DNA from 4 places in the Geobacillus sp. FSL K6-3411 genome. Region 4 is predicted to be linked to each of the others. Evidence: riboswitches for the same ligand, from Rfam matches in the RefSeq annotation. Region 4 holds a riboswitch; each other region holds the start of a gene.

Region 1 (8,065 bases), 560 kb from region 4:
TTTCGATTCAGCGCTGCTCTCAGATGAGGAGCTGCTGTTGCCGCAGGCGGCAAGAGTGCCGAACACGAGAAGCAATGTGAGCGCCATCAACCATTTTTTCATCATGAAGTCCTCCCTATGAGTGAGTTTAATAGTAAGCGGCCTATCGCTTGTCAACAAGACGAGCGATGCGGTCGCCGGCAAACTGGATGACTTGGACAAGGCAAATTAAAATAACAATAGTGGTGATCATGACCGTATTGTCATAGCGGTAATAGCCGAAACGAATGGCTAAATCGCCGACACCGCCGCCGCCCACGATTCCGGCCATTGCGGAATAGCCGACTAAACTGATTGTTGTAATTGTTATTCCTTGTACAATGCCCGGTCGGGCTTCTGGGAGCAGCACGTCTTTAATGATCATCCACGGCGTCGCCCCAACCGCCACCGCTGCTTCAATAACGTCTTTTTCAATCTCGCGCAACGAGGTTTCCACGATTCGTGCGAAAAAGGGAATAGCCGCCACCGATAAAGAAACAGAGGCTGCTGTCGGTCCGATCGTAGTTCCCGTGAGGAGCTTTGTCAGCGGTAAGAGACCGACAAGCAAAATGATAAACGGAATCGATCGAACCATGTTAACGAGAAAGCCGAGAACGGATTTTAAAATGGCATGTTCCAAAAACAAGCCGCGGTCGGTGACGAACAGCAAAACGCCAAGCGGCAATCCAACAATGATCGCGACAAACAAGGAAATAGCCACCATATAAATCGTTTCGAAAAACGCCTTATTCAACTCCGGAAGCAGGCCTAGTAATGTATCAAGCAGCATGCGAAACAACCTCCAATCTGTTCGTCCGTTTAGCGATATAATCCATCGCCCGTTGAATTTCATCCTCTTTCCCGATCAGCTCCATCACAAAAATACCGAGCGGTTTGTCTTGGATATACTCGATTTTGGCATGCAAAATATTTCCTTTTACTTCAAATTGTTGCAACATATCGGAAACGATTGTTTCCGTCGCGCTTTTGCCTTCAAACTGAATTTTCACGATCGTCCCCGTATGCGTTTCCCGTAAATGTGCAGGCAAGTCAACATGCATGACGCTATGGACGAACGATCTCGTTAATTCTTCTTTCGGATGGGTAAACAGCTCATAAACGGTGCCGAGTTCAATCACTTTGCCGTTTTGCATGACGGCAACGCGGTCACATATATGTTTGACCACTTCCATTTCGTGAGTAATGAAGACGATCGTAATACCGAGCTCACGGTTAATTTTTTTCAGCAGTTCTAAAATCGATTTGGTCGTGCTCGGATCGAGCGCCGATGTGGCTTCATCGCATAACAGGACGGTCGGATTGTTAGCGAGTGCCCGGGCGATGCCGACGCGCTGTTTTTGCCCGCCACTCAGCTGCGCCGGATAGGCGTCCCGCTTGTCGGATAGACCGACCATGTCGAGCAGCTCATTGACCCGTTTTTCGATGTCCGGTTTCGGTTTTTTAGCTGCTTTTAAGGCGAAGGCGATATTTTCAAATACTGTTTTCGAGCTAACTAAAGAAAAGTGTTGGAAAATCATTCCGATTTTTTGGCGCACTTGCCGCAGTTCTTTGGCATCTAATGCTGTTACATCGATCCCATCGATGAGAATGCGGCCGGATGTGGGACGTTCTAGGGCGTTTAAGCAGCGCAGCAGCGTGCTTTTTCCAGCGCCGCTGTAGCCGATGATGCCAAAAATTTCACCATCGCGAATCGTAAGTGATACGTTGTCTACCGCAACGGTTTGTTTCTTTTTCGTTGTATACACCTTTGTAACGTTTTGAATGTCGATCATGTCCATCCTCCTTGTGTTGATAGGTAGAATTTGGTAAACAAAAATGCCTCTTTCATTCGGAAAGAGGCATCGGTGGTATGTAAACTCCCGACTTATCTTTCAGAATGAAAGCCATTCTGCAGGAATTAGCACCGTTCCCTCAAGGGGAGGTTGCCGGACGTCATTGGGCCTGTTCCCTCAGTCACTCTTGATAAGCGGTTTGCTGTATGTAATTTTTATGAAATTCATGATAATGCGACAGCTATGTGTTGTCAATATGTATTTTCCATTCGGATTCTTCAGGAAACGTTTACATCGTTGCGCTTCTAGAGAAAATATTTGTGCTCGTCTTTCGCTTGGAAAAATTGTACACTAAACAATAGGGATGGAAATGGAAAGGGGAATGGGCAATGATTCCGATCGTAACGGCTGATGAAATGTACGCCATTGACCGAGAAGTGGCCGAGCGGATCGGCATTCGTGATGACTCGTTGATGGAAAACGCTGGGCAGGCACTGTTTCGGGTGTTGAAAGAGCGAATTCCACACACGGCTAGGGTGGCGGTGCTCGTCGGGACGGGCAATAACGGCGGCGACGGATTGGTCATTGCACGCATGTTGAAAAGTTATGGTTATGACGCCGATGTATGGCTCGTGCCGCTGCAAGAGAAGGTGAAAGGCGCGGCGCGCACGGCGCTTGAGGTGTACGAGCGGTCGGGGTATTCTTGGATAGCTTATGAGGGGAATGAACGAGCGTTTGCGGCACACGTGCCACATTACGACGTCATCATTGACTCGCTCCTTGGCATTGGCATCAAAGGAGACGTGCGCCTGCCGTATAAAGAAATCATTGAGCAAGTGAATCGCACGTCCGCAACGGTATACGCGATCGATGTGCCAAGCGGGGTGCCGGCTGATGGAGGCGATGTCAGCACCGCCATTCGTGCTGATGCGACGCTTACCGTCCAATGTCCGAAGCTTGGGGCGTATACGTTTCCTGCGGCGGATTATTACGGAGAGATCGCTGTGGTCGATATCGGCATCCCGCCGCTAGCGGTGCAGGTGAAGACAGATGCCCGGTTTTTGTGGGAACATAGCGATGTGGTGCAGACAATGCCGAAGCGAAAACGGTCATCGCATAAAGGAACGCACGGTAAGCTGCTCATTGTCGGCGGATCTAAGGAGATGAGCGGGGCGGTAACGATGACAGCGAAAGCGGCACTTCGCAGCGGGGCCGGGCTTGTGACGATGGCCGTTCCGGAAACGGTGTACGAGGCAGTTGCCAGCCGTGTGCCGGAGGCGATGTACCGGTTATGGCCGGCAGAGGGTGGCGCATTTGCTGGCGTGGCTGATTGGGCTGGGCTTGATATCGACGCGATGGCCATCGGCCCGGGAATGGGGCGAACGGAAGGAGTGCGACGCTTAGTGAGCGAACTTGTGCGCCAGCCAGTGCCGCTTGTCATTGATGCAGACGCTTTGTTTTTTTGGGATGACTACGCCGAACGAGTGCGCGAACGGAGCGCCCCGACGGTGATTACCCCGCACCCGGGAGAGATGGCGCGCATTGTCCATCGTTCCATTCGCGAAGTGGAGCATGACCGCTTTGGCGTATCGAAGCGGCTGGCTATGGAATATGGTGTGTATGTCGTCTTAAAAGGGCCGTATACGATTGTCACCACGCCAGACGGGGCGCAATATGTGAACGCGACCGGCAACCCGGCGTTGGCTAAGGGGGGAAGCGGCGATGTGTTGACTGGCATCGTGGCGGCGTTTTTGTTGCAGCATGAGGCGGTGCAGCCGGCGGTGAATAATGCTGTGTTCGTCCACGGCCAAGCAGCTGATTGGCTTGTGCAAAACGGTCATTCACTGTGGGACGTCTTGGCTTCTGACGTCATTGACGCATTGCCGGCTGTGTTGGCTAGGCTGGGCGATGGTGCGCAAGTGTGAACGTGATGGGAGTGGCCAGCCGTTTTACTAGGAAGAAGGTCTTGGCTGCTCAACGTTTACGGATAAAGAAAAGAAAGGAAGCGTCTTCAAAGCGCGCTTCCTTGTTTGCTTTTGGCAACAAGCGATTCAATGTGCCCAACCGGTCCCGCGGTTCGTTATGCTTTTTACGTACGAGCAGGACGATCCGCTTTCCGGGGAAGCGGGGGTGGGGGAATCTTATTCTTCCATTTTTGGATAAACATAGATATAATTAATTGCACAAATAGAGAAGGGGGATGGAAACCGTGCCACAATTCGTTTGGCTTGAAACTGAAGAGGAAGTGAGAAGCGCTTTTCCAGTCATGCGTGAGCTGCGCACTCACTTAGATGAGGAAACGTATGTCGCGCTTGTGCGTGAAGCGAAAGAAAAAGAAGGGTACAAGCTAGTGGCCTTATATGATCAAGATAAAATGGTTGCTGTCATCGGATTCATGCCGATGATCACACTCTATAATGGTCGTTTTATTTGGGTGTGTGATTTGGTCACCGCTTCGAGCGAGCGGTCGAAAGGGTACGGGAAAGCGTTGTTGTCGTATGTACACGATTGGGCGAAAGCGCATGGCTACGGGATCGTTTCGTTATCGTCCGGTTTGCAGCGAACCGATGCCCATCGTTTTTACGAGCAAAAGATGGAATATCAAAAAGTGAGTTATGTGTTTTTGAAACGTTTATCTTGAAGCCAACAGCGTCCATTTATCGGACGCTGTTTGTTTTTTGTAGAAAATAATTGGACTTTTCGTTATAATTTAAATAAAATTCATATTTCGGAATTATCATTCCGATATTCGGAACAAGGAGAGGCCATGAATAAAACGGTTTTGAAAACAAAAGAGCTGCTAGATTTGTTTCTTGATTGCGAGCGGTTAACGCTGCCGGAGATGGTTGCGCGGCTTCGGATGCCGAAAACGTCGGTGTACCGGATGGCGCAGTCGCTTGTGGCGCTAGGCTTTTTGCAAAAACAAGGCGACCAGTATGAACTCGGCTTGTCGTTATTGACGTTCGGAGCGCTTGTCGCCGAGCGGCTCGATATTCGTCGAGTGGCGCTGCCGGTCATGGAGCGGCTGAAAGAGGAGACGAAGGAAGCAGTGAATTTAGTCATCCGCGACGGCGATGAAGCGCTGTATATCGAAAAAGTGGAGACGTCCGAACCGGTGCGCGTCTATACGAAAGTTGGGCGGCGTGCACCGCTGTATGCTGGGGCGTGCCCGCGCGTCTTGCTTGCGTTTATGGATGAAGTTGACCGGGAACGGTATTTAGAACAAGTGGAACTAGTGAAAATCGCTAAATGTACGGTGACAGACAAACAAGTGTTGCGCCGATTGGTAGAAGAAGGCCGGAATCAAGGCTATACGGTTAGTTGTTCTGAGCTGGAAAACTACTCTGCTGCTGTTGCTGTGCCGATTTTCAACCATGAAGGGGCAGCGGTTGCTGGGTTGAGCGTCGCCGGTCCGGAACCACGTTTTTCGCCCGATGATGTGGTGCGCATCGTTCCGCTATTAAAGCAGGCGGCGATGGATATCTCACGTGAACTTGGTTTTCAAGGGAAGGGGTAACGATGGAATACACGTTGTTTCCGTTATGCGAATACGCGGTGACCGTTCGATTTGCCAGTTACATTGACGAAGCCGTAAACGATATCGTTCACGAAACAGCAGCCCGGCTTCAGGGAGAGAGAAAAGAAGGCATCAAGGAAATCGTGCCGGCGTTTTCCTCACTGACCGTCTATTATGATCCGGTGGTGGCCGGAAATTATGCTGACGTATGTGCCTGGCTGCGCGAGAATATCGGATCGACCGGACAGGCCACCCGCCATTCGACGCGAACCATCGTCATTCCCGTTTGTTACGGCGGCGAGTTCGGGCCGGATTTAGCGGATGTCGCCCGCTTTCATGGGATGACGGAAGATGAAGTGGTGGCGCTTCATTCCTCGGGCCGTTACCGCGTCTATATGATCGGTTTTTCACCCGGGTTTGCCTATTTAGGGGGCTTATCACCGCGTTTGGCGACGCCGAGGAGGTCGGTGCCGCGCACAACGGTGCCTGCCGGTTCGGTCGGCATCGCCGGCGGACAGACGGGTGTTTATCCGCTCGCGACGCCAGGTGGTTGGCAATTGATTGGCCGGACACCGCTTCGGCTGTTTGATCCGCATCGGGAGAAACCAAGCTTGCTTTCAGCGGGTGACATCGTTGAGTTTCGCCGGATTACCGCTGAGGAATTTGCACGTTGGAGAGAGGAACATGATGATGGACGTCATTGATGGTGGATTTTTTACAACTGTCCAAGATGGCGGGCGCATCGGCTATCGAAATGCCGGTGTGCCGGTTGGTGGGGTGATGGACGCTTGGGCGTATCGCCTTGCCAATGCGCTTGTTGGCAATGAGGGAGATGAGGCGGTGCTCGAAGCAACGATGTCCGGTCCGACCCTTCGTTTTCACGTCGAGACGGTCATCGCCGTATGCGGCGGCGATTTCCCATGCACGCTCAATGGAGAACCGATGGCCATGTGGAAACCGGTGATTATTCGGCCGGGAGATGTCCTAAAGGTTGGGGTGTGCCAGGCAGGGTGGCGCGCCTATATCGCAGTGTCAGGAGGCATCGGTGTTCCGTCTGTTATGGGTAGTCGCTCCACATACGTTCCAGCGCAGCTAGGTGGTTTGTCGGGCCGCCCGCTCCAGCCTGGAGATGTGCTTCCAATTGGCACTGCACGTGAGCATAACATTCGTAAGCCATTTCGTTGGGGACTTTCTTCAGATGCCGGTCGATATATCGACGGAAAAACGAAAACGGTGCGTGCTGTCCCAGGACCGGAATATAGCGAGTTTACGCCAGAAAGCCGCAGGCAGTTTTTTGCCGCCCGCTATCATGTGACACCGCAGTCCGACCGGATTGGTTACAGGCTTTCTGGACCGGCGTTGGTGCTTGGGCGCGAGCGGGAGATGGTGTCGGAAGCGGTTGTGTTCGGCACGGTGCAAGTGCCGACATCCGGCCAGCCGATCGTGTTGATGGCTGACAGTCAGACAACAGGGGGCTATCCGCGCATCGCCCAAGTGGCGGCAGCTGATTTGCCAGTGTTGGCACAGGCGCGCCCAGGCGACCGCATTCAATTTCAGCCGATTGCGCCGGAGGAAGCGGTGCAGCTTTATATCGAACAACAGCGGCGGCTGGGCCGCTGGATTGCGGCCATTCGCCGCCAATGGGGGGAGAAAGATGAAAACGATTGATTTGAACTGTGATTTTGGTGAAAGTTTTGGTGTGTATCGGCTTGGAAAGGAAGAGATTTTGCCGTATATCACTTCTGTCAATATTGCCTGTGGATTTCATGCTGGCGATCCGCTTGTCATGCGGCAAACGGTACAGCTTGCCATCCGTCATGGAGTCGCCATCGGTGCCCACCCGGGGTTTCCCGATTTGCTCGGCTTTGGACGTCGGATGATGGCTGTGTCACCGGAGGAGGTGTATGCGTACGTCGTGTACCAAATCGGCGCGTTGGCCGCGTTCGTCAAGGCGGAAGGGGGAGTGATGACGCACGTCAAGCCGCACGGCGCCTTGTACAATATGGCGGCGAAAGATGCGAGGATTTCAGAAGCGATCGCCAAAGCGGTATATGATGTCGATCCGACGCTCATCTTGTACGGCCTGGCGGGTAGCGAGCTCATCCGCGCTGGACAGGCGCAAGGCTTGCAGACGGCGAGTGAAGTGTTCGCCGACCGCACATATCAAGCTGACGGTTCGCTCACACCACGAAGCGACCCGCAGGCCATCATCGCCGATGAAGATGAAGCGGTCAAGCAAGTGCTCATGATGGTTTGTGACCGGCATGTCCGCTCAGTGCAAGGGACGGCGGTGGCGATTGAAGCCGATACGGTTTGTCTTCACGGCGACAATGAACAGGCGGTGCGGTTTGCTAAGCGGCTGCATGAAGCGTTACAAAATGAAGGCATCGCTATTCAGGCGATGCGGAAGGAGACGAGACGATGAACAAAAAAGAAAGCAGGCTCAGCGTGCTGATCGGAGCGGTCTTTCTCATGGCGACATCGGCCATCGGCCCGGGATTTTTGACGCAAACGACCGTATTTACCGTCGAGCTGGCGGCCAGTTTCGGGTTTGTCATTTTGCTTTCCATTTTGCTTGATATCGGCGTCCAAGCGAACATTTGGCGCATTATTGCTGTCTCCGAGCGACGGGCGCAAGATATTGCCAACGCAGTGCTGCCCGGCCTCGGGTATGTGTTGGCGGCGTTTGTGCTCCTTGGCGGACTCGCCTTTAACATCGGCAACATCGGCGGAGCTG
Region 2 (8,065 bases), 400 kb from region 4:
CTTCACCTTGGATTGCCGTGAAGTGAACGAATACGTCCGAACCGCCTTCCACTTCGATAAAACCGTAGCCTTTTTCGTTGTTAAACCATTTTACTTTACCACGTTGCATAATACTGAATTCCTCCTAATACCTTTAGCCAGCCTGGCTAACCTCAAGATTTTTTATCAAATAACAAAATATACTCCACAGCAACCCAAGATGAGTATTCGTGTTGAATGCCTGAAATATATTCTGTTATGTGATGACTTTACTATACACTACCAAAGGTCGCTGCGTCAAGCAAAAGAAAGGAAATTTCCGAAAAAGAGGCTTGCTCTTCGAAAAAGCGCCACAAAGAAAAGGAAAACGGGCCACCGAAGGAGAAAAAAGTCATGAACGACCGAAAAAAACCATACATTGGAATAGGAACGACGAAAAGGGGGAGAAGCGGATGTACCGCGGAAAAATCGCGGGTCAAGAAGTGATTGTCCGGCTGGGCAACCGAGTCAGCCGCCGCTATTTCAGCAACAATAAAATTTACCACATGGTTCTTTCGTATGGCGAATCGGCGTTTCGTAAAGGACAGGACACGTTTTGCATCTATAATGATCGCGTCGGTCTGATCGTCGCGGAAGTCGAGCAGCAGGATGTCCCGGTCATCCGGATCGACTACATTATTGAAAATGAAAATGTATACGAATAACTGATTGACAAGAGAAGGCGAATGCGGTAATCTCTGGTGTAAGCGGTAACAAAAAATGCATTCGTCTGTTTCATCCCGAGACAGACTTTTGCCGTGCAGGCAATCGTCTGTTTATTTTTTGGCTTTGGTTGAAACGGGCGGCGGCTGTTTTTCGTATATTGGAATGACAAGAGTGACAGACTAAAGAGGTGACAATTAGTGTTGCTGCGTAAAATGATGTCAAAGGTCGGGGTCGGGTCGGCGCGTGTCGACTTGATTTTAAATAAATCGTTATGGCGACAGGGTGAAACGATTCAAGGGGTCGTTCATATTTATGGTGGAACGGTCGAGCAGACGATCGAGCGGCTCGATGTTGAGCTTGTACAAAAAACGATTGAAAACGGCAAGGAGCGCGATGCGGTCGTAGCTGTCATCCCGGCGGCTGGAGCGTTTGCGATCAAGCCGGGGGAGAAAAAGGAAATCCCGTTTGCTTACACGATCCCAGAGACGTTGCCGATGTCGCGTCCAGGCCGATCATACCGGTTCATCACCCGCCTCGATATCGAGGATGCGGTCGATACGCTCGACTTCGACTACGTGCAAATTTTACCGAAAAAATAGGTTGACAACGCTTACAAACTTGCGCTATCCTAAAGACAAGTTAATCATTTTGTGGCGGAGAAACGGAGACCCACACATGTTTCCTTTGAATAGGGGAAGTGTGTGGGTCTTTGTTTTTTTGCCCAACGTGCAACCTTCCGGAAGGAGCACTGAAGCAGGAAATGGCAGAGGAAATCACGAATGAAAAGGGGGAAGAGACCAAATGTCACCATTTTTAGGAGAACTCGTCGGAACGGCGCTGCTCATCATTTTCGGATCCGGGGTGTGCGCCGGCGTGAACTTAAAGAAATCGTATGCCGCGAATTCCGGTTGGATCGTGATTACGATGGGGTGGGGGCTAGCAGTCGCGATCGCAGCGTATGCCGTCGGCCAATATAGCGGCGCTCATCTCAATCCGGCCTTAACCGTGGCGTTGGCCATAAGCGGCGACTTCCCATGGGACGATGTACTGATGTATGTCATTGCTCAGGTACTTGGGGCGATGATTGGGGCGGCTGTTGTTTATCTCCACTATTGGCCGCATTGGAAAGAAACAGATGATCCTAGTATTAAGCTCGGTGTATTTGCTACTAGTCCGGCCGTGCCGAATGTGTCTGCTAACTTGCTGAGCGAAATGATCGGTACGTTTGTGCTCGTCCTAGGGATTTTAGCCATTGGTGCCAACCGATTCGCCGATGGCCTCAACCCGTTTATTGTCGGCTTTCTCATTATCGCCATCGGCTTGTCGCTCGGCGGTACGACCGGGTATGCCATCAACCCGGCACGTGATTTCGGACCGCGCCTCGCCCACTTTTTGTTGCCGATCCCGGGAAAAGGACCATCAAATTGGTCGTACGCCTGGGTGCCGATTATCGGGCCGCTGCTTGGCGGTGCGCTTGGCAGTCTAGTATATAAAGCGTTGTTTTTAGGAAAGACAAGTGCGGCGCTATGGGGCGTGCTCATTGCCGCGGCGGCGGTGCTGGCTGGAGCTGGCATGATGAAAGGAAAAGGGGCGGGCTCGGCGGTAGCGGATCGCCGTTCAGTTTGATAGGAGGCCCGGTGTTTGCGGCGGTGTCATTGAGCTGAAAAAATCAAGTAGGAGAGGAGAATGTTCATGACAGATCAATATATTTTAGCGATTGACCAAGGCACAACAAGCTCGCGCGCCATTTTGTTCAACCGTGGTGGAGAAATTGTTCATATGGCGCAAAAAGAATTTACGCAATATTTCCCACAGCCCGGCTGGGTTGAGCATAATGCGAACGAAATTTGGGGCTCGGTGCTTGCGGTCATTGCCAGTGTCTTGTCTGAGGCGCAAGTGAAGCCGGAACAAGTGGCGGCGATCGGCATTACGAACCAGCGGGAAACGACCGTTGTCTGGGAAAAAGAGAGCGGCAATCCGATTTACAACGCCATCGTTTGGCAATCGCGGCAAACGGCTGATATTTGCGACGAGTTGAAAGCGAAAGGGTATGATCCGCTGTTTCGCGAAAAAACGGGGCTGCTCATTGACGCTTATTTTTCGGGAACGAAAGTGAAATGGATTTTAGATCATGTCGACGGAGCGCGTGAACGGGCGGAGCGCGGCGAGCTGCTGTTTGGCACGATCGACACGTGGCTTATTTGGAAGCTGTCCGGCGGCCGCGCTCATGTGACTGATTACTCGAATGCGTCGCGTACATTGATGTTTAACATTCATACGCTTGAATGGGACGATGAGTTGCTTGCAATTTTAAACGTGCCAAAGGCGATGCTCCCTGAGGTGCGGCCGTCCTCGGAAGTATATGCGAAAACCGTTCCGCATCATTTCTTCGGCGTGGAAGTGCCGATCGCTGGGGCGGCGGGTGACCAGCAGGCAGCCTTGTTCGGACAGGCGTGCTTTGCTGAAGGGATGGCGAAGAATACATACGGCACCGGCTGCTTTATGCTCATGAACACCGGAGAAAAAGCGGTGCAGTCAAAACACGGGCTGTTGACAACAATTGCTTGGGGCATCGATGGCAAAGTCGAATATGCGCTTGAAGGCAGCATCTTCGTCGCCGGTTCGGCCATTCAATGGCTGCGCGACGGCTTGCGGATGATCAAAACGGCGGCTGACAGCGAAACGTACGCCGAAAAAGTCGAGTCAACGGACGGGGTGTACGTTGTCCCGGCGTTCGTCGGTCTCGGCACGCCGTATTGGGACAGCGAGGTGCGTGGAGCGGTGTTTGGCCTCACACGTGGCACGACGAAAGAACATTTCATCCGTGCGACATTGGAATCGCTCGCCTACCAGACAAGGGACGTGCTCGCCGCTATGGAAGCGGATGCCGGCTTGCCGCTGACGACATTGCGCGTCGACGGAGGAGCGGTGAAAAACAACTTGCTCATGCAGTTTCAAAGCGATTTGCTCGCTGTGCCGGTCGAGCGGCCGATGATTAGCGAGACGACCGCGCTTGGAGCGGCGTACTTAGCTGGGCTGGCGGTCGGCTATTGGGGCAGTCGTGAAGATATTGCTGCCCAGTGGCAGCTTGAGCGCCGCTTTGAGCCGCAGATGACTGACGATAAGCGAACGGCACTCTATGAAGGCTGGAAAAAAGCAGTGCGGGCGGCGATGATGTTTAAATAACGGGAAGAAAACGGATACCCTTGGCTGAGGGTGTCCGTTTTTTGGTGGTTCAAAACAGGAGCAAAGCTGATGGTAGCGAAGGGCAGGGATGTCAGCGCACGCCCTGACAAGCCTTTACTTGTTCGCAACCCGTCTGGAAAAGAGAAAGACAACCGCTATCTTATTTTATAAAACTATGTGCTAAATATTCAACAACCATAAAAAAGCAACAGCTGGCAAAAACCAAAACAACCTATCATCTCGCTTGCGTTGCAACATCAAGCAGCCAGCGCCTCAAAGTAACTAAAATAGGCAGAAGAAACAAAAAGTTTGCACTTTTGTTTCCCCATGGTAATATAAGAGTAAATTGCATATGTCTTATCAAGAGTGGGCGAGAGAACGGGCTTGATGACCCCACAGCAACCTGCCGCTGGCAAGGTGCTAAAACCCGCAAAGCGAGTTCGCTTTGGATGATAAGAACGGTTCCACCCCTTTTCGCATCATTCCGAGGCGAAAGGGGTTTTTTGATGGATGGGAGGTGAGGAAGAAACAATGGCGGAACGATTTTCGATCCGCGCTTGCATGGCGGCACATTTGCCGGCTGCGGCGTTTGCGGTTCACGTTATGCGTTGCGTGCGGGCGGAACTCATTCAGTTTGATTCACAGGCGGTCGTGCATGTCGACCGTGAGGACGGGTATGTCCATTTGTATGGGGAAGCACAAGGAACGATATTTTCTATCTTGCTAACGAACGCTGAGGTGGATGAATGGAAAGCGGAAGATCCGTATGCCCTTGACCGCTATATATGGATGGAGCTAGGAAAAAAAGAAATTTTGCCTACGCGAATGACACCGTATTTGCGAGCAGTGTTTTCCATTGAGTCCTAAAGAAGAACAACGAATGACCGCAAAAAAATGGGCATATGCCATCATCCAAGTATCGCAGCACCAAAAGCATGTTATCAAAACGCCGTCGGTCTGGAACGGTTAAGATACATACAAACGAGACGCCTGAGACGCCGAAATGAACGTTTTTACAACTTGACGAGTCGGTTATCGGCGAGCTGATTGAAAGGATACAACACAAATTTGCCCGCTGAAGGGAAATGACATCACTTCGCATAAGGCAAGGCATTGAGCAAAAGAAAGAGAGGCTCGTGTCGGTTGGTGGTTCCGTTTGTCCGAGGAAGAGATGACGAGCCGAAAGAAAGCAAGAATCCTCATCGTCTGGGCCGCCTGTTGCCATCGATCTTTGGGCGTTAGGGCATGGCTAACGCCCTTCCATTTTCTTGTCTCGACCGCATGCCGATCGGTGGCATGAGTTTATCAGCTTTGTTTTATACAGGGGGGAGTTGGGCTGAATCAGGAACGATTCCCGGTGAGGGGTCAACTCCTTGTTTGCAACGCGCGTTCGGGTTATTAAACGAAGGGCGGTGTGGACGGAAAGGGACGTTGATGTAAAAAGAGCTCTTTGGGGGTCGTGGTCTTTTCGATCCGATGATATACTAGAAAAAGAGGGGAGGAGATTTAGTGGAAGAAACGATCGTTCACGCCATTCAAGATGACTATCCGGATGAATTTGCTTGGTGCTATGGCTGTGGCCGACTGAATGAACATGGCCACCATTTCCGCACTGGATGGCAGGGAGACAAGACGGTAACCGTATACACTCCGCGCCCAGAACATACGGCCATCCCTGGATTTGTGTACGGTGGACTGATCGCCTCGCTGATCGACTGCCACGGCACCGGCTCAGCAGCGCTTGCGTTGCACCGGAAAAATGGCCATGAGCCGGGCAGTGGGGAAGCGCCGCCGCGCTTTGTCACCGCTTCACTGCATGTCGATTTTCTCAAACCGACGCCGCACGGTGTGCCGCTTGTGGCCATCGGCACGGTGACGGAAATTCATCCGAAAAAATGGCAAGTCGACGCCGAAGTGTTTGCGAACGGCGAATTGTGTGCCCGCGGACAAGTCGTAGCTGTCGTCATGCCAAAAACATTTGTCCGTCCTTAACAGACAGCGAAAAGCGCCGGAGAGCCGCCGTTTTTTGACAGCGCTTTCTTCGGCGCTTTGCAGCTGGAGTTCGACTAAGGACGGCAATGTTGCTTTCGCGTTTAGTTTCTCTATTGGAGAAATCACGTTGTTGTATATTATCAACCTTCTAGCGTCCAAGAACGTTTAGTAGACATTGTTCTTTCATCGTTTGTCCATAATCAGCACCGATGACGTAGCGCTTGCTACCTCTTTGCCGTTTTGCCGTACGGTGGCGGTCACATAGGCGATAGTCCGGCCGAATTTTTCCACTTGTGCCTCGATTTCTGCTTCTCCGGCTTCCATCGGACGATGAAATGTCGTTTGCAAGTTGATTGACGCATGGAGTTGATCATCGCGAAGCAAGGTCGTCACCGCATAAGCCATCATAATGTCTGCCGCCGCTCCGACAAATCCGCCCATGATCACCCCATTGCCGTTAAGCAATGATTCGCTTACCGTCCATACACCTTTCGCATAGCCGTCCCGAGCTTCCGTCAAGTGAACGCCAAGTGTTACGTCGCATGGCGGCGGCGCGCTTTGACCAGTGATCACCTCGTGCAAGTTCGTCAATTGCTTCATCTCTAACACCCTTTCTGTTATGAATCATGGTGGTTGTATTCGCCAAACAGCGACGATTTCCTCTTTTCTCGTTGGGAGGAAGGAGAATGGAAAAGAGAAAGCGAAAAAGTCCAATCGAGGAAAACCGAAAGGAGGAAGAGTGGATGTACCAACCACCAGAGGCGAGCTGCTGGACGGGGCGGGTGGACAGTGTGAGCGATGAACGGGCGTTTCGTCTCCATCAGCGCATTCGCCTATTAGATTTATCGGGGCCATTAACGCCGTTGGAACAAGCAGCGGCTTTTATTGGATTTGTGTGCGACGAAGGAGTGCGCCACAATCAAGGACGCCAAGGAGCGAAAGAGGCGCCAGCCGCCGTGAAAGCAGCGTTGGCGCGGTTGCCATGGCATCTTCCATCAGGAGCGTCGATCTACGATGCAGGCGATATCGTTTGTGCTGACGGACGTCTCGAACAAAGCCAGGCCGAACTCGGAAAAGCCATCGCCCGCCTGTTGCAGAGCGGGGTGGCGCCGGTGGTGATCGGCGGCGGCCATGAGACGGCGTATGGCCATTACTTGGGCGTCCGTGCAGCGCTTGGGCCGAACGCTCGATTGGGCATCATCAATATTGACGCTCATTTCGATTTGCGTCCGTACGACAACGGGCCGACGTCAGGGACGATGTTTCGACAAATATTAGATGAAGATAAACAGGTGGGGTATTGCTGCTTAGGGATTCAGCGGCTTGGGAACACGGCAGCGCTGTTTGCGGACGCGGAGAGGTACGGATGCGAATACATACTCGAAGAACAGCTAACGGCGGGAGCGATCGAGGCGGCTTATGAACGAATTGAACAATTTGCCTTGAGGCATGACAGCATAATATTGACCATTTGCATGGACGCGATCAGTGCGGCTGCAGCGCCAGGAGTGAGCGCGCCGTCGCCGTTTGGACTCTCTCCATCATTGGCACGTGCGCTCATTCGCCGAATCGTTTCCCACCCAAAAACAATCAGTGTGGATCTTTGCGAAGTCAATCCGCTCGTTGATGAAGGCGGAAAAACAGTGGCGTTAGCCGCCGCCTTCTGCATGGAAGCGCTTCTTCATTTTCGACGTTTGCAACCGAGGCGGTGAGAAGATGAAATTGGTCATTGCCGAACGGGATCACAACGAACGGGAGGCGATCCGCTGGCTTGTGTCTGCGTATTCACTGCCGATTGAGCAAGTGTACACGGCGGCCACGGTGGAGGAGATGAGGGCGCTTCTAGAGCGGGAGGCGCCGGAGCTATTGTATGTCGAATTAGATATGATTCCGTATGAACAATGGGGGAAAGCGACGTCTTGCATCCGTTTGTTTTGCCAGCGGGTGATTGCGGTGACCGCCGAGGCGACATTCGCGCGGGCAAAACAAGCCATCGATTTACAATGCGTCGATTTGCTTGTGAAGCCGCTTGAGCCCGCCAAACTGAAACAAGCGTTGAGAACGGCGGCTTCGCTTTCCGCTGGCGGTGAACGCCCCCGTCTTGATGCCCATTTTGACGATTATCGCCCGTTATTTTACGAGGACTTTGCTGATGTCTCCTTCCATGTATGGCTGGTGCAAGCGGAACAGCCTTCCCTATCTG
Region 3 (8,065 bases), 210 kb from region 4:
TTTCCAGCCGGTTTCTTTTTCAAACTTCCGGATAAGCGCAGGGTCGATGTAATCGCCCCAGTTGTACACACTGACCGTCTTGTCGCCTCCATATCCTTCCGCTTCGTTCAGCTGCTGGGTCATGAACATGAGGGCGAACGCGGCGATGAATATAGCAGCAAATCCTTGAACAAGCCGTTTCACCTACTTCCGCCCCCCTATCCCATACATTCTCCCGCCTTTTTGGCTGAGCACGTAATAGCCGACGACAAGCAACATCGTAAACAAAAACAGCAATGTCGACAGCGCATTGATTGATAAGGAAATGCCTTGGCGCGCCCGTGAATAAATTTCTACCGATAACGTCGAGAAGCCGTTTCCGGTGACAAAAAATGTCACGGCAAAATCATCAAGCGAATAGGTGAGCGCCATAAAAAATCCGGCCCATATGCTCGGCGTCAAAAACGGAAGTACAACGCCCGACAGCACTTGCCACGGCCCTGCTCCCAAATCGCGCGCCGCATCGATTAACGTCGGACTCATTTCCTCGAGTTTTGGCAACACCATCAATACGACAATTGGCACGCTAAAGGCGATATGGGACAACAGCACGGACGTAAACCCCAGCTTAATGCCAGCCAGCGTAAACAGCAATAAAAACGAAGCACCGATAATGACATCCGGACTGACAATCAGCACGTTGTTGAGGGCGAGAAGGGTATGTTTCGTCCGTTGCCGCTTGACATAATAAATGGCCAATGCCCCGATGACGCCCAAAATCGTCGCGACTGCCGCTGACAACAAAGCGACGACAATCGTATTGAGCACGATGATCAACAATCGATCATCTGACAATACCTCGCGATACCATTCCAACGTGAATGATTGAAAATCGTGCATTGTCCCGCCGCTGTTGAACGAATAATACATCAAGTACCCAATCGGCGTGTACATAATAGCAAACACAACCAGCAAATATAAGCGCCCCCACCGATGTGTACGTTTCATCGACTTCCCTCTTTCCTTCCGCTTCCTGTCAAGAAGACAATGATCGCCATCGCGATCATTAACACAACGGCAATCGTTGCCCCCATCCCCCAATCTTGGGTGACGAGAAAATGCTGTTCAATGGCGGTACCAAGCGTAATGACGCGATTGCCCGCAACAAGACGCGTAATCATAAACAACGACAACGCGGGGATAAACACCGCTTGGCAGCCGGCTTTCACCCCGCCAAGCGTCAGCGGGAAAACGACACGGCGAAACGTTGTCCACGCCGAAGCGCCCAAATCGCGGGCAGCATCAATCAAGGTCGGCGGCAATTCTTCTAACGCATTAAAAATTGGCAGCACCATAAACGGAATAAAAATATACACCGAGACGAACACAAAGCTGAAATCAGTAAACAACAGCTGCCGCGCTCCGATGCCGATCGCTTGCAAGAAGGCGTTGGCCAACCCGTACGTGCCGAACAATCCTAAAAACGCATATACTTTCAACAACAAATTCACCCACATCGGCAAAATGAGCAACAACAGCCATAGCTGTTTATGCTTTGTTTTTGTCAACCAATAGGCAGTTGGATAACCGATCAATAATGATACAAGGGTAATTAAAAATGCGTACCAGAATGAATAAGCCATCATTTTCAAATAAATGGGCGTCAGCACTTTTTCATAATTGGCTATCGTCCACTGCCCATCGATATCCAAAAACGATTCATACACTAAAAACACGATCGGTGCGATAACAAACAAAACAAGCCATACGACGTAGGGGATCAAATACCAGTTCCGCCATGCCCGTTCCATTCTACGTCTCCTTTCTCCCTCTCGACTTGCATGACATGAATCGCCTCTGGTTCAAACCGGAGACCGACCGTTTCCCCCACTTCTGCTCTTCTTGTCGAATGAACAAGCCATTCGTTGCCGTTTTCATCGTAGCCGCAAATTTCATAATGAACACCGCGAAAGAGCAGCGAATCGACACGAATGACGATCTGACCATCTTTCGGCGCCACAAGTTCCAAATCTTCCGGTCGGATGACAACGTCGACCGGTTCATTAGGCGCAAAACCATGATCAACACAAACGAAACGCTGTCCGGCAAACTCGACAAGAAAATCTTCGATCATGCGCCCCGATAAAATGTTCGATTCCCCAATAAAATCGGCGACAAACCGATTGACTGGTTCATCGTAAATCTCTTTTGGTGTACCGAACTGCTGGATTTTCCCTTTATTCAAAACGAATATATAATCCGACATAGCCAATGCTTCCTCTTGATCATGCGTGACGAACACAAACGTGATTCCCAATCGGCGCTGCAGCTCCCGCAACTCGTACTGCATTTCCGTGCGCAGCTTCAAATCCAAGGCCGATAGCGGCTCATCCAAAAGCAGCACTTCCGGCTCATTCACGATCGCCCGCGCAATCGCAACGCGCTGACGTTGGCCGCCGGACATTTCTTGAATGCGCCGGCGCTCATACCCTTCCAAGTTGACAAACCGGAGCGCTTCACTCACCTTTTGGCGAATGTCGGCTTCTTTCATCTTTTTTATGCGCAAGCCAAAGGCGACATTTTCAAATACGTCCAAATGCGGAAACAAAGCATAATCTTGAAACACTGTATTGACTTGCCGCTTGTTTGGTGGGACGTCATTCATCGGCTTCCCATGGAAATAAACGGTGCCATCAGTTGGCTCAATAAACCCGGCAATCAGCCGCAAAATCGTCGTCTTCCCGCATCCCGACGGCCCAAGTAATGTATAAAACTTTCCTCTCTCCATCTCAAAACTAACATCATCCAATACCGCTGTCCCATCATATTCTTTTGTCACATGGTCAAAGCGGATGATTTCTTGTCTGCTCACCTTTGCACCCCCTACCCTTTCCATTTCCATCATTCCTAATTAGAACATATGAATGACAAAAGGGCAATGGAAAAATCATGACGGGCATTAGTAAAAATCAATAAGGGAGAACAAAAGCAACAGAACCCCCCCCTCAACTTGGAATGACGGGCTTCCCATGGTTCATATCGCCTTGAAAGCTTTGCGATTTCAACTAGCAAACTCCTCATCCCACTCTTCACCGATATTCCCGCCTTGCCAAGCAGAAAGAAGATTGATTCCGATGCCTGCACATCAATAAAGTCAAACATGATACCCCTCAACGCTAAGGCGACTGCGACAGAGAGCAACAGAAAATGAACAACCACTCCTAAGTGCTTTCGCCGAAGGAAGACAACTGTCAAAATAGCATTCAACATGACGAGCGAAAAAACAAAGATTCAGCGATCCTGCACTTCTTCCATAGACAGATGTTCATACATGTTAGCAACACCTTTCATTACGATGATCCTCCTCCAAACTCCCCTTCCCTTCGCCTCATTTTTTTCAATTTTCCCTCTTTACTGTATTGAACAATTTCAGAAAATGCGCTAAATTATAGAGTAATAGTCAGAACATTGCCCAACAACTTCATACAAACATTCTTATCAAGAGAGGGGGAGGGACTGGCCCGGTGAACCCTCAGCAACCTGGCCGCGGCCAAGGTGCTAAATCCAGACAGGCGGAAGCCTGGAAGATAAGAAGAAGCGAATGACAAGTCTTCTTCTTAGAAGGCTTTTTTCTTTTTATTTACGGAGAAACGGGGGGATCGGAACGTGGGATTGCTTGATGAGTTAAAACAACGCGTGCTGATCGCTGACGGGGCGATGGGGACGCTTCTATATTCCCATGGTATTGACCGTTGTTTTGAAGAATTGAATCTATCAAAACCAGAAGAAATCGTCCATATTCACGAGGCATATATCGCGGCGGGCGCTGATGTCATCCAGACGAATACATACGGCGCCAACTATGTAAAACTCGCCCGCTACGGCCTTGAGGACGAGGTGCCGTCCATCAACCGGGCGGCGGTGCGGCTCGCCAAGCAAGCGGCGAACGGGCGGACGCACGTACTCGGAACAATCGGCGGACTGCGCACATTGAACAAAAGCGCTGTGCCGCTTGAGGAAGTGAAGCGGACGTTCCGCGAGCAGCTGTTTGTCTTGCTTGCTGAGGGCGTGGACGGCGTGCTGCTTGAGACGTATTACGATTTAGAAGAGTTAGAGACGGTGCTCACCATCGCCCGCAAAGAGACAACCTTACCGATCATCGCCCACGTATCGCTTCATGAAGTTGGCGTCTTGCAAGACGGCACGCCGCTCGCTGATGCCCTCGCACGCTTAGAAGCGCTTGGCGCCGATGTTGTCGGGCTGAACTGTCGGCTCGGGCCTTACCATATGCTTCAGTCGCTGGAAGAAGTACCGCTGCCAACGCGCGCCTTTTTATCGGCGTACCCGAACGCGAGCCTCCCCGACTACCGCGACGGTCGGCTCGTCTATGAGACAAATGCCGAATATTTCGAGGAAACGGCTAAAGCGTTTCGTGACCAAGGGGTGCGCTTAATCGGCGGGTGCTGCGGCACGACGCCAAAACATATTGAAGCGATGGCTCGGGCGCTTCAAGACCGGAAACCCGTGACGAAAAAAACGGTAAAACGGCGTGCCGTGTCAGTATCAGTGCAAGCCGACAACCCGTCGGCAGTAACGCCGCTTTCAGAATTAGCCCGCACGCGCCGCTCGGTGATCGTTGAGCTCGACCCGCCAAAACAATTAGGTATTGACAAGTTTCTCGTCGGAGCCAAAGCGCTCCATGATGCCGGCATTGATGCACTAACGCTCGCTGACAACTCGCTCGCCACGCCGCGCATCAGCAACGTCGCGGTCGGCTCAATCGTGAAAGAACAACTCGGCGTCCGTCCACTCATCCATATTACGTGCCGTGACCGCAACTTGATCGGCTTGCAGTCGCATTTAATGGGGTTGCATACGCTCGGCATTACCGATGTGCTCGCTATTACCGGCGACCCATCGAAAATCGGTGACTTTCCTGGAGCAACATCGGTGTATGATTTATCATCATTCGACTTAATCCGCTTAATCAGCCAGTTTAACGAAGGACTGTCGTACTCCGGCAAACCGCTCGGGCAAAAAACGAACTTCTCAATCGGCGCAGCGTTCAATCCGAACGTCCGCCATTTAGATAAAGCCGTTGAACGCATGGAGAAAAAAATTCAATGCGGCGCTCATTATTTCTTGACCCAACCTGTTTATTCAGAAGAGAAAATCGTTGAGGTGTACGAAGCGACGAAGCATCTTCACACACCGATCTACATCGGCATTATGCCGCTTGTGAGCGCGCGCAACGCCGACTTTTTGCATCATGAAGTGCCGGGCATTACGCTTTCCGATGAGATTCGCGCCCGCATGGCGGCGTGCGGCAACGACCCAGTCGAGGCAACGCGCGAAGGAATTGCCATCGCCAAAGCGCTTATTGACGCTGCATTCGACTTGTTTAACGGCATTTATTTAATTACGCCGTTTTTGCGTTATGACATGACGGTTGAGCTCATCCGCTACATTCACGAAAAAGAAGCGGCCGCCAAAGAAAGGAAGGTTGTTCATGGCTAACATCACCTTAGAACAGCAACTACAGCGAAAAATTCTTGTCATCGACGGCGCCATGGGGACGATGATCCAAAGCGCCAACCTATCAGCATCTGATTTTGGCGGCGAGGCGTACGAAGGGTGCAACGAATATTTGACCCTCACCGCCCCGCATGTCATCCGCCATATTCATGAAGCGTACTTGGAAGCTGGCGCCGACATAATCGAAACGAACACGTTCGGGGCGACACGCATCGTGCTTGACGAATACGGCCTTGGGCATTTAGCGCTCGAACTGAACATCGAGGCCGCGAAACTGGCGAAACAAGCGGCCGAATTGTTCTCGACGCCGGACTGGCCGCGTTTTGTCGCCGGCTCGATGGGACCGACGACAAAGACGTTATCAGTGACGGGCGGAGCGACGTTTGACGAACTTGTTACCGCCTATGAAGAACAGGCACGCGGACTATTGTTAGGCGGTGTCGACCTTCTACTTTTGGAAACGTGCCAAGATACACTGAACGTCAAAGCGGGATTCATCGGCATTTCCAAAGCGTTTGAAGCCGTCGGCCGCCGCGTACCGCTTATGATTTCTGGAACGATTGAACCGATGGGCACGACGCTTGCCGGGCAGGCGATCGATTCGTTTTTCATCTCCATCCGCCATATGAATCCGATCGCTGTCGGCTTAAACTGCGCGACCGGTCCGGAATTTATGACCGACCATTTGCGCACGCTCGCCACGCTCGCCGACACAGCGGTCAGCTGCTATCCAAATGCTGGTCTGCCGGACGAAGAAGGGCATTACCATGAAACGCCGGACATGTTGGCAGAGAAAATTCGCCGTTTTGCTGAAAAAGGCTGGATCAACATTGTCGGCGGTTGTTGCGGCACGACACCGGACCATATTCGCGCCATTGCCGAAGCGGTGCGCGATCTTCCGCCGCGAGTCATCCCGTCTTCGTTTGACATACACGCTGTCTCCGGCATCGAGGCGCTCATGTACGATGAAACGATGCGCCCGCTCTTTGTCGGCGAACGGACGAACGTCATCGGCTCGCGCAAATTTAAGCGTCTCATCGCCGAAGGCAAGTACGAAGAGGCGGCAGAAATCGCCCGCGCCCAAGTAAAAAACGGTGCTCATGTCATCGACATTTGCCTTGCCGACCCAGACCGCGACGAACGGTACGATATGGAACAATTCGTCCGCCACGTGATCAAAAAAGTGAAAGTGCCGCTTGTCATCGACTCGACCGATGAGCGCGTCATCGAGTGCGCTCTCACCTATTCGCAAGGGAAAGCGATCATCAACTCGATCAACCTCGAAGACGGCGAAGAGCGGTTTGCGAAAATCGCACCGCTGCTTCACCAATACGGCGCTGCCGTTGTCGTCGGGACGATCGATGAACAAGGGATGGCCATCACCGCCGAACGAAAGCTTGAGATCGCCTTGCGCTCGTATGACTTGCTCGTGAACCGCTACGGCGTTCCGGCGCAAGACATCATTTTCGACCCGCTTGTTTTTCCAGTCGGCACCGGTGATGAGCAGTACATCGGTGCAGCAAAAGAAACGATCGAAGGCATCCGTCTCATTAAAGAGCGGCTGCCTGACTGTTTAACGATGCTCGGCATCAGCAACGTCTCGTTCGGCTTGCCGCCAGCCGGGCGCGAAGTGCTAAACTCTGTCTTTTTATACCATTGCACACAAGCTGGTTTGGATTATGCCATCGTCAACACCGAGAAGCTTGAGCGATTCGCCTCGATTCCAGAAAACGAAGTGCGGATGGCCGAGGCGCTCCTGTTTGACACAAGTGACGAAACGTTAAATGCATTTATCGAATTTTACCGAAGCAAAATCACAACCGCCAAACCGGTAGAGACGAACTTGAGCTTGGAAGAGCGACTCGCCCGCTACGTCATCGAGGGATCGAAAGACGGGCTTATTCCTGATTTGGAACAAGCACTTGAAACGTACTCCGACCCGCTGTCGATCATCAACGGCCCGCTCATGGCCGGCATGGACGAAGTCGGACGGTTGTTCAACAACAACCAGCTCATCGTCGCCGAAGTCCTACAAAGTGCGGAAGTGATGAAAGCGGCTGTCGCCTTTTTAGAACCATATATGGAAAAGAAAGAAGGAAGCACAAAAGGAAAAGTGCTGCTTGCCACTGTCAAAGGTGATGTGCATGACATCGGTAAAAACTTAGTCGACATTATTTTAAGCAACAATGGCTACGAGGTGGTCGATCTTGGCATTAAAGTCGCCCCGCAGCAACTGATCGAGGCGGCGCGCCAACACGAGCCAGACATTATCGGGCTATCAGGCTTGCTTGTCAAATCCGCCCAACAGATGGTCGTTACCGCCCAAGATTTGCGTCAAGCCGGCATTTCGACCCCGATTTTAGTCGGCGGCGCCGCTTTGACGCGCAAGTTTACAGAAAACAAAATCGCGCCGGAATATGATGGCATCGTCTTGTACGCGAAAGACGCCATGGACGGGCTTGCCCTTGCCAACCAAATCCAACAAGGTACGATCGATTATATGAAAAAAGAAAGGGTAGAGAACGAACCGGCACGGGCGGTTGGTGCCGCC
Region 4 (8,065 bases):
CAGGCCGATTGTCAATACGTTTTAAAAAATTTTTTTGCCGTCTCTTCATAAAGGCGCGGCCGGCGGTCAGCAAATACGGGGATGCGCGAACGAACATCTCTGACGAGAGCCGGGTCGATGTCGGCTAGAAGGATGCCTGGGTCCTCATCCGCCTCAGCGAGGATTTCCCCCCATGGATCGATGATGAGCGAATGGCCAGCAAAGACGTTGTTTGGGTCGCTTCCGGCTCGATTGCAGGCGACCACATAGCATTGGTTTTCGATCGCCCGCGCCATCAGCAACGTCCTCCAATGGTGAAGGCGAGGAAGCGGCCATTCGGCGACAACAAACAACAATTCGGCTCCAGACAAGGCATGGGTGCGAATCCATTCCGGAAAACGGATGTCATAGCAAATGACCCCGGCACACGACAACTCATCAAGCGAAAACAAGCCTGGCTCGTTTCCTGACTGCAAATGCAAATGCTCATCCATCAGCTGAAACAAATGAACTTTGCTATATTCCTTGATGATTTGGCCGTTTCGATTGGCGACAATCATTGTGTTCGTTACGCCGGCGTCCGTTTTTTTAGCGACTGAGCCGGCCACAAAATGGATGCCGTATGTTTGTGCCAATCGGGAGGCGAACGTTTTCGCCCGTTCGGCATTGTCATCAGCGATTTCATCTAAGCGCGTCAAGTCATAACCGGTCGTCCACAGCTCCGGAAGAACGATGATATCGGCTCCTTCTTTGACGGCGAGTTCCACGGCTTTTTCGGCTTGCTGTTCGTTTTTTTGCGGGTCACCAAACGCGATATCCAATTGGAGGCAAGCGATGCGGATGGTCATTGTTTTTCACCTCAATGAAAAAATTTACTTTACATTTTGCTTTTTACGATATATGATTTTGCACTAGAATTTCAAGAAATTTTTGAGAAGGTGTGGGCGATGACGACCGAATTTCCTTTTTCCGAACTGCTTGAACAGTTGCCGAAGCAATTTTTTGCTTCGCTTGTCGCCAAAGTGGGAGCGAAAATAAAGGCCGGGCACGATGTCATTAATTTAGGGCAAGGCAATCCGGATCAGCCGACGCCTGGCCATATTGTTGAGGCGATGCAACAGGCAGTGGCCAATCCAAAATACCATAAATATTCGCCGTTTCAAGGTTACTCATTTTTGAAAAAAGCAGTCGCTGCGTTTTATGCGCGTGAGTACGGGGTTGATGTGGATCCAACCCGCGAGGTAGCCATTTTGTTTGGCGGTAAGGCTGGTCTTGTTGAGCTGCCGCTTTGCCTCGTCAATCCGGGCGATGTGGTGCTTGTCCCGGATCCGGGCTATCCGGACTACTGGTCCGGGATCGCGCTCGCCCGCGCACGGATGGAAATGATGCCGCTTATCGCCGAGCAGCAATTTTTGCCTGATTACAGTGCCATTCCGGCAGCGGTCGCTGATCAGGCCAAACTGATGTTTTTGAACTATCCGAACAACCCGACCGGGGCGACGGCGACGAAAGAGTTTTTTGCTGAAACAGTGGCGTTCGCCGCTAAGTACGGCATTGCTGTTGTGCATGATTTCGCCTACGGGGCGATCGGTTTTGATGGCAAAAAGCCGGTCAGCTTTCTCGAAGTTGATGGGGCGAAAGAGGTCGGTGTTGAAATTTACACGTTTTCCAAAACGTACAATATGGCCGGTTGGCGTGTCGCGTTTGCCGTTGGCAACGAGCAGATCATCCGGGCGATTGAGCTGTTGCAAGATCATTTGTATGTCAGTTTGTTCGGCGCTGTTCAAGAGGCGGCTGCCGCGGCGCTTCTCGGTCCGCAAGATTGCGTCACGGAGCTCGTCGCATTGTATGAAGCGCGCCGCAATACGTTCATTTCTGCCTTGCACCGCATCGGTTGGGAGGCGCCGGCACCGTCTGGATCGTTTTTCGCTTGGCTTCCCGTACCGAAAGGATTATCGTCCGCTGAGTTTGCCGACATACTGCTTGAACGCGTACACGTGGCGGTCGCCCCGGGCATCGGTTTTGGCAAGCACGGCGAAGGCTATGTGCGCGTTGGTCTGTTGACAGATGAGGCGCGTCTTGTCGAAGCAGCTGAACGGATCGGGCGTCTCGGGCTGTTTTGAAAAAAATGATTGACAACAGCGGCAGAGGCTGTCATAATTCAAAGTACATTTGCCATACTCGACAAAATTGTTTGACAAGTTCATAAATACGCAATGATTCTTATCAAGAGTAGGCGGAGGGACGAGCCCGATGAAGCCCGGCAACCGGCTTGGCATATCAAGCACGGTGCTAATTCTTGCAGCGGAAACGCTGAGAGATAAGAAGAGTGCCATGGAAGAATGATGCCTCTTCTTAGTGAAGAGGCTTTTTTCTTTAGGAAAGAGGGATGAATGATGAGCACAGTGATTGCCACGTATTTGCTGCATGACGAGAAAGACATTCGCAAAAAAGCAGAAGGGATTGCGCTCGGCTTGACGGTCGGCACATGGACGGATTTGCCGGCATTAGAGCAAGAGCAGCTTCGCAAACATAAGGGAGAAGTCGTCGGGATTAAAGAACTTGGGGAAAGCGGTCCGGCGAACGAGTATTTCGGCAAGCGACTGAAGCGGGCGATCGTCAAAATTGCTTACCCGACGGTCAACTTTAGTGCTGATTTACCAGCGCTCTTGGCAACGACGTTTGGCAAACTGTCGCTTGATGGTGAAGTGAGGTTGCTTGATCTTGAGCTTTCGGACGAATGGAAACGGCATTTTCCGGGACCGCGTTTTGGCATTGCCGGTATTCGTGAAAAAGTCGGGGTATATGACCGCCCGCTATTGATGAGCATTTTTAAAGGTATCATCGGCCGCGATTTGGCGTATTTGACGTCCGAATTAAAGAAACAGGCACTTGGCGGCGTCGACTTAGTGAAAGATGACGAAATTTTATTTGACAATGAGTTGTTGCCGTTTGAAAAGCGGATCACCGCGGGCAAGGCGGCGCTCCAAGAAGTGTATGAACAAACAGGCAAACGGACGCTGTACGCCGTCAACTTGACCGGCAAAACGTTTGAACTGAAAGAGAAAGCGAAACGGGCAGCCGAGCTTGGCGCTGATGTGCTCTTGTTTAACGTGTTCACCTATGGGCTTGATGTTTTGCAAGGGTTGCGCGAGGACGAGAATATCAACGTGCCGATCATGGCTCACCCGGCGTTTAGCGGTGCCATGACGCCGTCTGAGTTTTACGGGGTCGCCCCGTCGCTGCTGCTCGGAAAGTTTTTGCGGCTTGCGGGAGCTGATTTTGTCTTGTTCCCATCGCCATATGGCAGCGTCGCGCTTGAGCGTGAACAGGCGCTTGGCATTGCTCGGGCGCTCACCGATGAACAAGAGCCGTTTGCGCGCGCGTTTCCGGTACCGTCGGCCGGCATTCATCCGGGGCTCGTGCCGCTTCTAGTCCGCGATTTCGGTCTTGACTGCATTGTCAACGCTGGCGGCGGCATTCACGGCCATCCGGACGGGGCGATCGGCGGTGGGCAGGCGTTTCGTGCTGCCATTGATGCGGCTCTTGCCGGCCGTCTGCTCCGCGAAGCAGCGAAAGAAAACGAGGCGTTGCAAAAAGCGATCGACCGCTGGGGCGCGATTGAGGTGGAAGCATGAAAAAACAGCTTGTTCTCTTTTGTGATTTTGACGGGACGATTACAGAAAATGACAACATCATTGCGATTATGAAGCAGTTTGCTCCACCGGAGTGGGAAGCGCTGAAAGACGACATTCTCGCTGAGCGCCTCTCGGTTCAAGAAGGGGTCGGAAAGATGTTTTCCCTCCTTCCGTCGGCGTTGAAAGACGAGATCGTTGACTTTTTGCTTAGCACCGCCCGCCTGCGCGAAGGCTTTCGAGAGTTTGTCGCATTTACGAAAGAGAAAGGCATTCCGCTCTATATTGTGAGTGGCGGCATCGACTTTTTTGTCTATCCAATGCTAGACGGACTGATCGACAAAGAACGCATTTTTTGCAATGGCTCCGATTTCAGCAGCGAGATGATTCGCATCACATGGCCACACGCGTGCGACGGTAAGTGCCAAAACGGCTGCGGCTGTTGCAAGCCGTCACTTCTTCGAAAGCTCGCCCGTCCGGACGGGTATCATGTCGTCATTGGTGATTCGATTACCGACTTGGCAGTGGCGAAGCAAGCGGATTACGTGCTGGCGCGCGATTTCTTGCTTAAGAAATGTCAAGAGCTCGATTTGCCGCATGCACCGTTTACGACATTTTTTGATGTGGTGGATCATTTGCAGCGGCTGGAGGTGATCGCATGAGCATTATGTTGAAAAAATGGAATGAACTTGCGGAAGTGAAAGCTGAGCTCGCCGCCCGTGATTGGTTTTTTGCGACAAGCGGCAATTTGTCGCTCAAAGTGACCGATGCCCCGTTGACGTTCCTTGTCACCGCAAGCGGCAAAGATAAACGGAAGCAGACAAGCGAAGATTTTCTGCTCATCGACGCCGATGGAAAACCGGTGGAAGACACGCATTTGAAGCCGTCGGCGGAGACGCTTTTGCACGTCGAGGTTTATCGGCGGACGAATGCCGGCTGCGTCTTGCACGTTCATACGGTCGACAATAACATCATTTCCGACGTGTACGCTCAAAACAGGGAAGTAGTCTTTTCTGGTCAAGAAATTATTAAGGCGTTTGGCATCTGGGAAGAAAATGCGGAAGTGCGCATTCCGATCATTGACAATTACGCCGACATCCCGACTTTGGCTAATGAATTTGCCAAGCATATCGACGGTGATACGGGGGCTGTTTTGATCCAAAACCACGGTATTACCGTTTGGGGTCGTGATGCGTTTGAAGCGAAAAAACATTTGGAAGCGTGGGAGTTTTTGTTCAGCTGGCAGGTGAAGCGGCTATTATTACAACGGGTCGCTGTGCCGCTAGTTGACTAACCAATATATTTTTAAAGGGGGATTTGACGATGGCAGTGATTAAAGTGAAAAAAACGGGCCAAGTGATTGAAGGGGAAGACAATGTCCGCGCTTTTTTAAACAGCCAAGGTGTTTTGTATGAGCATTGGGATATTACAAAACTACCGGAGCATTTACGCGACAAATATGTGCTCACTGACGAAGAAAAAGAGGAAATTTTGGCGACGTTTAAAGATGAGATCGAAGACTTGGCGGCGCGTCGTGGCTACAAAACATGGGATATCGTCGCCCTGTCTGATGCGACTCCAAACTTGGAAGAGCTGCTGAAAAAATTTGAGCAAGTGCATATCCACACAGAGGATGAAGTGCGCGCCATTACGGCCGGTCACGGCATTTTCATCATCAAAGGAGACAAAGAAACCGGTTATTTTGACGTCGAGTTGGAAGCGGGCGATGTCATTTCTGTGCCGGAAGGAAATCCGCATTACTTCACATTGATGGATGACCGCCAAGTTGTTGCTGTCCGGTTATTTATTGATCCGTCCGGTTGGGTCGCCCATCCGTACGAAGAAAAAGAAGAAGTGAATTCATAATAGTTGAGAGGCTCCCGCAACAAGATGCCTTTTCTAGTTATCTAGGTAGACATGGAAAAAGCTGCCTGCTTTCCATCGTCTTCATAAAAGCGCATATAAAAAAGGGGTGTCCCGTTTGTCTTTAGGGCACCCTCTCTTTTTTTGATCAAAACGATTGCGTTAAAAAAATCATGAATACAATGCCGATAATAAATGCATATGTCGATGTCCGTTCGTTTCCATCGCCATGGCTTTCGGGAATGAGCTCTTTATAAATAATAAACAGCATAGCCCCAGCGGCAAACGCCAATCCGTACGGGACTAAACCGCGGAAGAGGGAGGTTAAATAAAAACCGAGCAGCGATGTGACGATTTCGACCGCTCCTGTCAACGTGGCAATAAGAAATGCTTTCAAGCGACTAATTTGTTGATGAACTAAAAATAAGGCGACTAAAAATCCTTCCGGCGCGTTTTGCAAACCGATGGCCAATGCGATCAAATTGCCGGTCGTCGCGGCATCGGATGCGTAGCTGACCCCAACGGACAACCCTTCAGGAAGATTGTGCATCGTAATGGCAGCGATAATGAGCATCGCTTTTTCGTCAAACTGTAAGCCATGTTTTGTATGTTCCAAGTCGATATGGGGAACAGTCATCTCGAGCAACGTTAAGATGAGCACACCTGCCGCCAGGCCGATTACGAGTGCTCCCAAGCCGCCGGTTTTTAACGCTTCGGGAATGAGACTTTCCATCGAGGCTGCCATCATAATGCCAGCGGAAAACGCTAGCAGTATATCACGCCAGCGGTGGGTGAGTGATTTAGCCAAAAACAAAATCGGCACGGCGCCAAGTCCTGTCGATAAGGCAGAAAGCACGCTGCCGACCAACACCTGGTTCATTCAATTCCCCCCTCATCATCCTTTACTTTTTCATATGCAATGATCATATAAATGTGACAATCGCCCAAGCGCCTTCATATAATAAATTATCATAACGAATTGGGAAGACGGTGGCGAGCAAAATGCATAGGTAGCTAGCAAAAACGGTTGCTTGTCTGTTTGCCGTTTCGGTATAATGCAAGTAAGAAATGGTCAAATGTAAAGGGTTGAATGCCATGGAACAGAAAGAACAAGAACTTGAGCAATCATTAAAGCTGTTTATTGTACTGTCACGGGCGTATCGTGCTGTCAGTGACCAAGTGAACAAATCGATCTGTTCGTGCGGGGTGAATCCGACTGAGTTTGCGGTGTTAGAACTGTTATACCATAAAGGCGACCAGCCGCTCCAGCAAATCGGTGAAAAAATTTTGCTCGCTAGCGGCAGCATCACTTACGTTGTCGACAAACTTGAAAACAAAGGGCTGATCGTCCGTCGTGCTTGTGAACGAGACCGGCGCGTCACGTATGCATCGATTACGGAAGAAGGTCGGCGGTTTATTGAGCGCGTCTTTCCCAAGCATGCAGAAAAAATTCATGAAACGATATCAGCGCTCACAGCGGAGGAGAAAGAGCAGGCGATCACTTTGCTAAAAAAATTAGGATATGGGGCGAAAAACGCCCAGCAAAACAGAGACTGACAGTTCGTCGGTCTCTTTCATTTTTGTTAAAAATGCGAAATATGGCGACTCTGTTCGTGGAAGACGTCGAACTGACAGTGCTCAAGCCGTTGTCGCACTGCCTGTTTGCTTGTCGGGGATACTGAGGGAACGCCAGGAATGACGATTCATGGGCTGAATGGAACGGTGACGGCAGACAAGGGGTCATCATTGCCAAGCGCCACATTCATATGACGTCGAAAGATACGGAAACGTTTAGCGTCCGCGACAAGCAAGTCATGAAAGTGAAAACGCAAGAGGAGCGCGCTCTCATTTTTGACGAAGTGACCGTCCGCGTCAGTGAAGACTTTGCGTTACATATGCACATTGAAAACGGTGAAGAGAACGCGGCCGGTTTAAAAACGGGTGATTACGTGAAGTTGCTTCCATCGTGAAATCATCCGCAGCAATGGGAGATAAGGCGCCCTCTCGGGACGAACGAGAGGGAGCCTCCCGTTAACGCGGGCGCTTCTTCTCTGATCGATCTAGGGTGCCGACCAGATGAAACGGCGTATCACGCCGAATGGCATCAATGACGCCGTCGCTGATTTCTTGATGGGTGAGCCAGCGCGAACCGTGTTCTTCCACGACAAAACCGAGCTGAACTTGCCGATAAAGACAAGCGGCAGGCAAACAGAGTTCCGCTTTCGCCTCGGCTGGATCGGCGCGGCTGCCGAGCACGTGAAACAAACGCCAAGGGCCGGGATGTCTGCTATTTTTTTGGATGACGGTCGGAAGCGCCTGTTTTCCGTCCGTATGGACCCACGCAATGATGAGATCAAAAGTTCCGTTTTTTTGGATGGTCCGAGAAATCAGAGAACAAAGCGCTTCTTGGTCGCGATAATCAACAAGAAGCGGGGTGATGGATGCCGTCTGTCCAGCACAGTCGATGAGCTGCTTCATCCGTGCGTAGCGGCGGGCGATGACAGACACATAATATCCTTCCCGCACAAGCCAAAGCGACACATCAGCCAACATACCTGTCCCACCGATGACAAGGGCGTGCATGGCAT

Evidence for each region. Region 4 has a riboswitch for S-adenosylmethionine ahead of mtnW (2,3-diketo-5-methylthiopentyl-1-phosphate enolase). Riboswitches for the same ligand answer to the same signal wherever they lie in the genome.
Region 1: linked by a shared signal. The riboswitch ahead of NSQ22_RS07750 (methionine ABC transporter ATP-binding protein) and the one ahead of mtnW (2,3-diketo-5-methylthiopentyl-1-phosphate enolase) in region 4 are both predicted to bind S-adenosylmethionine.
Region 2: linked by a shared signal. The riboswitch ahead of NSQ22_RS07085 (hypothetical protein) and the one ahead of mtnW (2,3-diketo-5-methylthiopentyl-1-phosphate enolase) in region 4 are both predicted to bind S-adenosylmethionine.
Region 3: linked by a shared signal. The riboswitch ahead of NSQ22_RS03925 (bifunctional homocysteine S-methyltransferase/methylenetetrahydrofolate reductase) and the one ahead of mtnW (2,3-diketo-5-methylthiopentyl-1-phosphate enolase) in region 4 are both predicted to bind S-adenosylmethionine.

What each region holds. Positions count from the first base shown of each region.
Region 1 covers NZ_CP150187.1:1,539,966-1,548,030, forward strand. Annotated here, with positions in the region: gene NSQ22_RS07740 (MetQ/NlpA family ABC transporter substrate-binding protein) at 1-102, opposite strand, end outside; gene NSQ22_RS07745 (methionine ABC transporter permease) at 143-808, opposite strand; gene NSQ22_RS07750 (methionine ABC transporter ATP-binding protein) at 798-1,811, opposite strand; SAM riboswitch class I at 1,901-2,008, opposite strand; gene NSQ22_RS07755 (bifunctional ADP-dependent NAD(P)H-hydrate dehydratase/NAD(P)H-hydrate epimerase) at 2,201-3,736, shown strand; gene NSQ22_RS07760 (GNAT family N-acetyltransferase) at 4,012-4,452, shown strand; gene NSQ22_RS07765 (IclR family transcriptional regulator) at 4,579-5,328, shown strand; gene pxpB (5-oxoprolinase subunit PxpB) at 5,331-6,032, shown strand; gene NSQ22_RS07775 (biotin-dependent carboxyltransferase family protein) at 6,016-6,996, shown strand; gene NSQ22_RS07780 (5-oxoprolinase subunit PxpA) at 6,983-7,753, shown strand; gene NSQ22_RS07785 (NRAMP family divalent metal transporter) at 7,750-8,065, shown strand, end outside.
Region 2 covers NZ_CP150187.1:1,385,502-1,393,566, forward strand. Annotated here, with positions in the region: gene cspD (cold-shock protein CspD) at 1-109, opposite strand, end outside; gene NSQ22_RS07065 (hypothetical protein) at 432-683, shown strand; gene NSQ22_RS07070 (sporulation protein) at 882-1,283, shown strand; gene NSQ22_RS07075 (MIP/aquaporin family protein) at 1,486-2,310, shown strand; gene glpK (glycerol kinase GlpK) at 2,377-3,870, shown strand; SAM riboswitch class I at 4,225-4,329, shown strand; gene NSQ22_RS07085 (hypothetical protein) at 4,402-4,737, shown strand; gene NSQ22_RS07090 (hypothetical protein) at 5,116-5,310, shown strand; gene NSQ22_RS07095 (PaaI family thioesterase) at 5,380-5,862, shown strand; gene NSQ22_RS07100 (PaaI family thioesterase) at 6,046-6,462, opposite strand; gene hutG (formimidoylglutamase) at 6,606-7,574, shown strand; gene NSQ22_RS07110 (helix-turn-helix domain-containing protein) at 7,579-8,065, shown strand, end outside.
Region 3 covers NZ_CP150187.1:771,828-779,892, reverse strand. Annotated here, with positions in the region: gene NSQ22_RS03945 (ABC transporter substrate-binding protein) at 1-183, opposite strand, end outside; gene NSQ22_RS03940 (ABC transporter permease) at 184-987, opposite strand; gene NSQ22_RS03935 (ABC transporter permease) at 984-1,790, opposite strand; gene NSQ22_RS03930 (ABC transporter ATP-binding protein) at 1,760-2,851, opposite strand; SAM riboswitch class I at 3,472-3,573, shown strand; gene NSQ22_RS03925 (bifunctional homocysteine S-methyltransferase/methylenetetrahydrofolate reductase) at 3,646-5,496, shown strand; gene metH (methionine synthase) at 5,489-8,065, shown strand, end outside.
Region 4 covers NZ_CP150187.1:982,214-990,278, forward strand. Annotated here, with positions in the region: gene NSQ22_RS05005 (carbon-nitrogen family hydrolase) at 12-827, opposite strand; gene NSQ22_RS05010 (pyridoxal phosphate-dependent aminotransferase) at 927-2,102, shown strand; SAM riboswitch class I at 2,200-2,306, shown strand; gene mtnW (2,3-diketo-5-methylthiopentyl-1-phosphate enolase) at 2,376-3,617, shown strand; gene mtnX (2-hydroxy-3-keto-5-methylthiopentenyl-1-phosphate phosphatase) at 3,614-4,276, shown strand; gene NSQ22_RS05025 (methylthioribulose 1-phosphate dehydratase) at 4,273-4,908, shown strand; gene NSQ22_RS05030 (cupin domain-containing protein) at 4,938-5,480, shown strand; gene NSQ22_RS05035 (ZIP family metal transporter) at 5,626-6,357, opposite strand; gene NSQ22_RS05040 (MarR family transcriptional regulator) at 6,573-7,034, shown strand; gene NSQ22_RS05045 (PduL/EutD family phosphate acyltransferase) at 7,244-7,447, shown strand; gene NSQ22_RS05050 (short-chain dehydrogenase) at 7,509-8,060, opposite strand.